2 regions of the Marmoricola sp. RAF53 genome follow, and region 1 is predicted to be linked to the other one. Evidence: predicted binding sites of a transcription regulator. Region 1 holds the regulator's gene; the other holds the start of a gene.

What was found. The regulator HrcA, encoded in region 1, represses chaperone genes, less so after heat shock. The targets are predictions, from matches to a motif close to TTGGCACTCGNNNNNNNCGAGTGCCAA.
Region 2: a site for HrcA is predicted at 1,465-1,491, ahead of groES (co-chaperone GroES). Genes of this name have one in related genera too.

The regions. Positions count from the first base shown of each region.
Region 1 is NZ_JBFRDX010000008.1:143,248-146,650, forward strand. Features, by position in the region: gene AB4Y76_RS09870 (MBL fold metallo-hydrolase) at 18-872, opposite strand; gene hrcA (heat-inducible transcriptional repressor HrcA) at 991-2,013, shown strand; gene dnaJ (molecular chaperone DnaJ) at 2,025-3,185, shown strand; gene AB4Y76_RS09885 (16S rRNA (uracil(1498)-N(3))-methyltransferase) at 3,182-3,403, shown strand, end outside.
Region 2 is NZ_JBFRDX010000005.1:145,875-149,277, forward strand. Features, by position in the region: gene groL (chaperonin GroEL) at 1-961, opposite strand, end outside; gene groES (co-chaperone GroES) at 1,034-1,330, opposite strand; gene AB4Y76_RS06150 (class I SAM-dependent methyltransferase) at 1,544-2,701, shown strand; gene AB4Y76_RS06155 (glycoside hydrolase family 16 protein) at 2,718-3,403, opposite strand, start outside.

The DNA.
Region 1 (3,403 bases):
CGGCTCTCCCGGATCGATCAGATCAGGGGGAGCCGCTTCTGCGTCCGGGGCAGGTGCTCGTAGCCGCGCCGGACCGCGTGTGCGAGCTCTTCGCGAGGGTAGGGCCAGTCACCGGCCTCGAGCGCCTGACCGACGGGAACCCCGCGGCCGGCCAGGTCGCGGATCGTCTCCGCGACCACGCCGATGGCGGCGCGCTGCTCGTGCACGAAGTCCCGGTCTACCGGAGCGCCGTGCCCGGGGACGACCACGGTGCTCGCCGTGGTGAGGGTGAGCGCAAGGTCCAGGCTGGTCGGCCACTCCATCGGGAAGCAGTCCGCGCCGAACCCGGGGACGGCGGTGCGCTGCGCCGACTCCTCGACCAGGTCTCCGGCCAGCAGCACGTCCGCATCGGGGACCCGCACCACCAGGTCGCCGGCCGTGTGCCCGCGGCCCGGGTGGATCAGCTCCAGCACCCGGTCGCCCAGGTCGAGGGTGAGCGCGGAGGAGAACGTCCGCGTCGGGACAGCGAGCTCGGTCGCGGTCCAGTCGTCGAACCGGGGGTCGGTCTCGGCGGCGGCCTCGGCGCGGATGGTCGCCGAGTGCTCGGGCAGCGCGGCGGCGGCCTCCTCGTGCGCGACCAGCTCCGCGCCCTCGGCCGCGAGCACGGCGTTGCCGAAGGTGTGGTCGAAGTGCACGTGCGTGTTGACCGCGGCGATCACCTGCCCCGTCGAGAGCCGCCGCAGGTCGGCCAGGGTGGCCCGGGCGGCGGCGGAGGAGGCGTTCGTGTCGACGACGACGAGCCCGCGCTCGCCGCCGACCACGGTCACGTTCACGTCGAACCAGTCGTAGCGGGCGACCCAGACGCGGTCGCCGACCTCGGTGAAGTCGGTCACGACGCACACCCTAGGACGCACCCGGGCACGACCCGGCGCCTAGTAGACTTGGCACTCCGCACGGACGAGTGCCAATACCGCCGATCCCGCCCGTGCCCGAGGTCCGGAAGGAGTCGCCGTGGTCGAGGACCGCAAGCTCGCAGTCCTGCGCGCGATCGTCGAGGACTACGTGGCGACCCAGGAGCCCGTCGGCAGCAAGACCTTGGTCGAGCGGCACCGCCTCGGCGTCTCCCCGGCGACCGTGCGCAACGACATGGCCGCCCTCGAGGACGAGGGCCTGATCGCCCAGCCGCACACCAGCGCCGGCCGGATCCCGACCGACAAGGGCTACCGGTTCTTCGTCGACCGGCTCACCACCCTCAAGGCGATGTCGCCGGCCGAGCGTCGGGCCATCGCCGGGTTCCTCGAAGGCGCCCACGACATCGACGACGTCGTCCAGCGCAGCGTCCGGCTGCTCGCCCAGCTGACCCAGCAGGTCGCGATCGTGCAGTACCCGTCGCTGTCGCGCTCCACGGTCCGGCACGTCGAGCTGGTCGCGCTGAGCAGCGCCCGCGTCCTCGCCGTGCTCATCATGTCGACCGGCCGGGTCGAGCAGCGGGTCATCGAGGTGCCGGTCGAGCTGACCGACGAGATCCTCGCCGACCTGCGGATGCGGGTGAACGGCTCGGCCGCCGGCCAGCGGATCTCCGACGCGGCCGCCGCGCTCGGGGCGCTGCCCGAGAACGTCGTGCCCGAGTCGCGGCGTACGTACACCGCGGTCGTCGCCGCCCTGGTCGAGGCGATGTCCGACCACCGCTCCGACGAGCGGGTCGTCGTCGGCGGCACCGCCAACCTCGCCCGGTTCGGCGACAGCTTCGACCAGACCATCAAGCCGCTGCTCGAGGCGCTGGAGGAGCACGTCGTGCTGCTCAAGCTCCTCGGCGAGGCCAGCTCGACGAGCCAGATCACCGTCCGCATCGGCCACGAAGGCCCCTACGACCAGCTCGCGACCACCTCGGTCGTGTCCACCGGCTACGGCGCGTCCGACGAGAGCCTCGCCGCTCTCGGCATCGTCGGCCCGACCCGGATGGACTATCCCGGGTCGATGGCCGCCGTCCGCGCGGTCGCCCGTTACGTGTCCTCCTACCTCGAAGAAGCCTGAGAAAGATCGCCGTGACCTCCGATCCCTACGCCACCCTGGGCGTCGACCGCGACGCCGACGCCGACACCCTCAAGAAGGCCTACCGGCGCCTCGCCCGCCAGTACCACCCGGACGTGAACTCCGACCCGGGTGCGCCGGAGAAGTTCAAGGAGGTCTCCGCGGCCTACGAGATCCTCTCCGACCCGGAGAAGCGCCGGGTCTACGACCTCGGCGGCGACCCGTTCAGCGCCAGCGGCGGCTTCGGCCAGGGGGCCGGGTTCTCCTTCACCGACATCATGGACGCCTTCTTCGGCGGCCAGCAGACCGGCGGCCGGGGCCCGCGCCCGCGCCAGCGCCGCGGCCAGGACGCCCTGGTCCGGCTCGACCTGGAGCTGGCCGAGGCGGCGTTCGGCACCACCCGCGAGCTCAAGGTCGACACCGCCGTGCTCTGCACCACCTGCCACGGCTCCGGCGCCGCCGAGGGCACCCGCCCGGTGACCTGCGAGACCTGCCACGGTCGCGGTGAGGTCCAGCACGTGCAGCGGTCCTTCCTCGGCGAGATCCGGACGCTGCGCCCGTGCGCCGCCTGCCGCGGCTACGGCGAGATCATCCCGGACCCGTGCCGTGAGTGTGCCGGCGACGGACGGGTCCGCTCGCGCCGCGCCCTGCACGTGAAGATCCCGCCGGGCGTCGACACCGGGACCCGGGTCCAGCTCAGCGGCGAGGGCGAGGTCGGCCCCGGCGGCGGCCAGCCCGGCGACCTGTACGTCGAGGTGCACGTCGCCCCGCACCGGATCTTCCACCGCGAGGGCCTGAACCTGCGCTGCACCGTGACGGTCCCGATGACCGCGGCCGCGCTGGGCACCGCGATCGAGCTCCCGCTGCTCGAGGCCGACCTGGACACCGAGGAGATCGAGGTCACCACGTCGCTCACCCTCGACGTGAAGCCGGGCACCCAGTCGGGCACCGAGCAGGTGCTCCGCGGCCGCGGCGTCCCGAGCCTGCGCGGCCAGGGCCGCGGCGACATCGTGGTCACCATCGACGTCGAGACCCCGAACAGGCTCGACGACCGCCAGGAGGCGCTGCTGCGCGAGCTCGCGCAGCTGCGCAACGAGGAAGCCCCCGACGGTCGGATCCAGAACACCGACCACAAGGGCATGTTCGGCCGCATCCGGGACGCGTTCAAGCAGTGAGTCTCCCGGTCTTCGTCACCGAGGGGGTGCGCGGTGCCCGGACCGGGGACCGGGTCCTGCTCGACGGCGACGAGGGCCGGCACGCGGCGACCGTGAAGCGGATCCGGGTCGGCGAGCAGGTCGTCCTCACCGACGGCGACGGCACCCGGCTGACCGGGTCGGTCGTCGAGGCGACCAAGAGCACCCTCGTCGTGGAGGCCGCAGAGGTCGAGGTCGTG
Region 2 (3,403 bases), on a different contig from region 1:
CGCGGCGGGCGGTGCCGAGCACGTCGAGGCCGACCTGGTCGAGCTTGAGACCGACCTCGGGGGCGACGACCTGCGCGCCGGTGAGGACCGCGATGTCCTGCATCATCGCCTTGCGGCGGTCACCGAAGGCCGGCGACTTCACCGCGACGGCGTTGAACGTGCCGCGGATCTTGTTCACGACCAGGGTGGACAGGGCCTCGCCCTCGATGTCCTCGGCCAGGATGAACAGCGGCTTCCCGGCCTGGATGACCTTCTCCAGCAGCGGGAGCAGCTCGGCGATCGCCGAGATCTTGCCCTGGTGCAGCAGGATGTACGGGTCGTCGAGGACGGCCTCCATCGACTCCGGGTCGGTCACGAAGTACGGCGACAGGTAGCCCTTGTCGAACTGCATGCCCTCGGTGAAGTCGAGCTCGGTGCCCATGGTGTTGGACTCCTCGACGGTGATGACACCGTCCTTGCCGACCTTGTCGAAGGCCTGCGCGAGCAGCGCGCCGATCTCCTCGTCGCGGCTGGACACGGTCGCGACCGCGGCCATCTCCTCGACCGAGTCGACCTCGCGGGCCGCGTCGGACAGCGCGTCGGACAGCGCCGCGGCGGCGGCGTCCATGCCGCGCTTGAGACCCATCGGGTTCACGCCGGCCGCGACCGCGCGCAGACCCTCGTGGACCATCGCCTGGGCCAGCACGGTCGCGGTGGTGGTGCCGTCACCGGCGACGTCGTTCGTCTTGGTGGCGACCTCCTTGGTCAGCTGGGCGCCGAGGTTCTCGAACGGGTCGTCGAGCTCGACCTCGCGAGCGACGGTGACGCCGTCGTTGGTGATCGTGGGGGCGCCCCACTTCTTGTCGAGGACGACGTAGCGGCCCTTGGGGCCGAGGGTCACCTTGACGGTGTTGGCGAGGGCGTCGACGCCCCGCTCGAGAGCGCGTCGCGCGTTCTCGTCGAACTCAAGAATCTTGGGCACTGTTTCTCCTAGAAAGCAGTTGTGTGCCTGAGAACGCGCGGTGGCGCGTCCTCAGGCACACGACCTGATGGTTCAGGAAATGACGGCGAGGACGTCGCGCGCGGAGAGGATCAGGTACTCCGAACCGGCGTACTTGACCTCGGTGCCGCCGTACTTGCTGTAGATGACCTTGTCGCCGACGGCGACGTCCATCGGGATGCGCTCGTCGCCGTCCTCGTTGAACCGACCCGGGCCGGTCGCCACGACGAGGCCCTCCTGGGGCTTCTCCTTGGCGGTGTCCGGGATGACCAGGCCAGAGGCCGTGGTCTGCTCGGCGTCGAGCGGCTGCACGAGGATCCGGTCCTCGAGGGGCTTGATGTTGACCGACACGATGTCGACCTCCACTTTCACGCTTCGTTGGTGGTGGTTCACGTTTGCCGCCTGCGGTGTCGGCACGCCGTCGCGGGGGTCGTACCTCGGACGCAGGCGCTGGCAGACTCACGGGGAGAGTGCCAGCACCGAACTTAGCACTCGACCCGATCGAGTGCCAACGGCGGCCCCCACCGTGCCGTCGGCGCCACCCCGACCCGCGATGATGGCTCCGTGGACCTCGACGCGTTCCGGTGGCTGCTCACCCCCGAAGGCCAGCGGCTGTTGGCCCGCGCCGCCGACGCGCCCGCCGATCCGCTGCGTGCCAGCGCGTCGCTGCGCCGGCACGGGACCGCGGAGCAGGTGGCCGCGGCACTGACCCAGGCCCGCCTGCGCGAGCGGGCCGCCGACAAGTTCGGCGACCTGGCCGCCCGGATGTACTTCACCCCCGACGGGCTCGAGCAGGCGACCCGGCAGCCGGTGGCCGAGCACCGCGCCGCCCGGCTCGTGGCCGCCGGGACCTCCTCGGTCATCGACCTCGGCTGCGGCATCGGCGGCGACCTCGTCGCCGCGGCCCGCGCCGGGATCACCGCGGCCGGCGTCGACCTCGACCCGCTCCGGGTCGAGGTGGCCCGGGCCAACCTGGCAGCCCTGGACCTCGGCGGTGCGGTCGCGGTCGCGGACGCCACGACGGTCGACCACTCCCCCTTCGACGTCGCCTTCGCCGACCCGGCACGGCGCTCGGCGCGCGGCCGCAGCTTCGTCGTGGACGACTGGACCCCGCCGTGGCCGTTCGTCGAGGACCTGCTCCGGCGCACCTCCTGCGTGAAGGTCGCTCCAGGCATCCCGCACGCCCTGGTGCCCGCGGGTGTGGAGGCCGAGTGGGTCAGCGACCACGGCGAGGTGAAGGAGGCCGCGCTCTGGTCCGGTGCGCTGGCCACGGTCGCACGCCGGGCGACGGTCATCGGCAGCGGCGGCCTGGCCACCCTGACCGAGGAGGACGACCCCGGGGCGGAGGTGCGCGCGGTCGGCGACTACCTCTACGAGCCGGACGGCGCGGTGATCCGGGCCGGGCTGGTGACCGCGGTCGCCGCCGGCGTCGGCGGCGGGCTGGTCGACCCGCACATCGCCTACGTCACCGCCGACGACGCCTTCCGGACGCCGTTCGCGCGGTCCTACCGGGTCGTCGAGGAGCTGCCCTACCGGGAGAAGCAGCTGCGCGCCGCCCTGCGCGAGCGCGGCATCGGCCGGCTGACCATCAAGAAGCGCGGCGTCGACGTGGTGCCCGAGGAGCTCCGCAAGCGACTGGCGCCGACCGGTGACGCCGAGGGCACGATCGTGCTCACCCGGGTCGCCGGCCAGGGCACCTGCCTGCTGGTCCAGCCGTTCTGATCCCGGCCTCCGGGACCTACTTCCAGACGCGGAGGTAGTCGACGCTCAGCGTGGCCGGGACCGGCGCCTTGCCGGTGTAGGTGTTGCCGTTGACGCCGAGCGCCGCCGTGAAGGCCGCGATGTAGGGCTTCTGGAAGGCCGGGTCCCCGGAGGTGTTGACCAGGCAGCTCTTGCCGTTGACGAAGATCTCCAGGCGCTTGGCCGACCACTCGAGCCGGTAGGTGTTCCAGACCCCGCGGTTGGCGGTGCAGTTCCAGGCGGTGTTGGTGCCGACCAGGTTGCCGGCGGCGTCGGCGGCGTAGTGCAGGAACGGCACCGAGAGCGTCGGGTACTGCGAGTAGGTCTCGGAGATGTCGATCTCGCCGGCCCAGGGCCAGTACGCCGGGTCGGTGGTGGGCGCGACCCGGTCGTCGGGCCAGAGCCAGAACGACTCCTGCAGGCCGGGCGCGGTGGTGGCGGTGTTCTTGATCCGCGCCTCCCAGCGGCCGTACTGCTGGGAGAACATGTGGTAGCTGGAGACCATCCCGGAGCCGTACTGGGCCAGGGTCGGGTTGCTCGCGCCGCACAGCACCGGGGTGGCCAGCTTGCGCACGACCAGGTTGAGCGCGCCGTTGGCGACGTTGACGGTGCTGGGGTCGTCGAGGTGGCAGGTCTGCGCCGCTCCCTGGGCGCCCTCCACGCCGGTGCGGAAGTTGGTCTGCG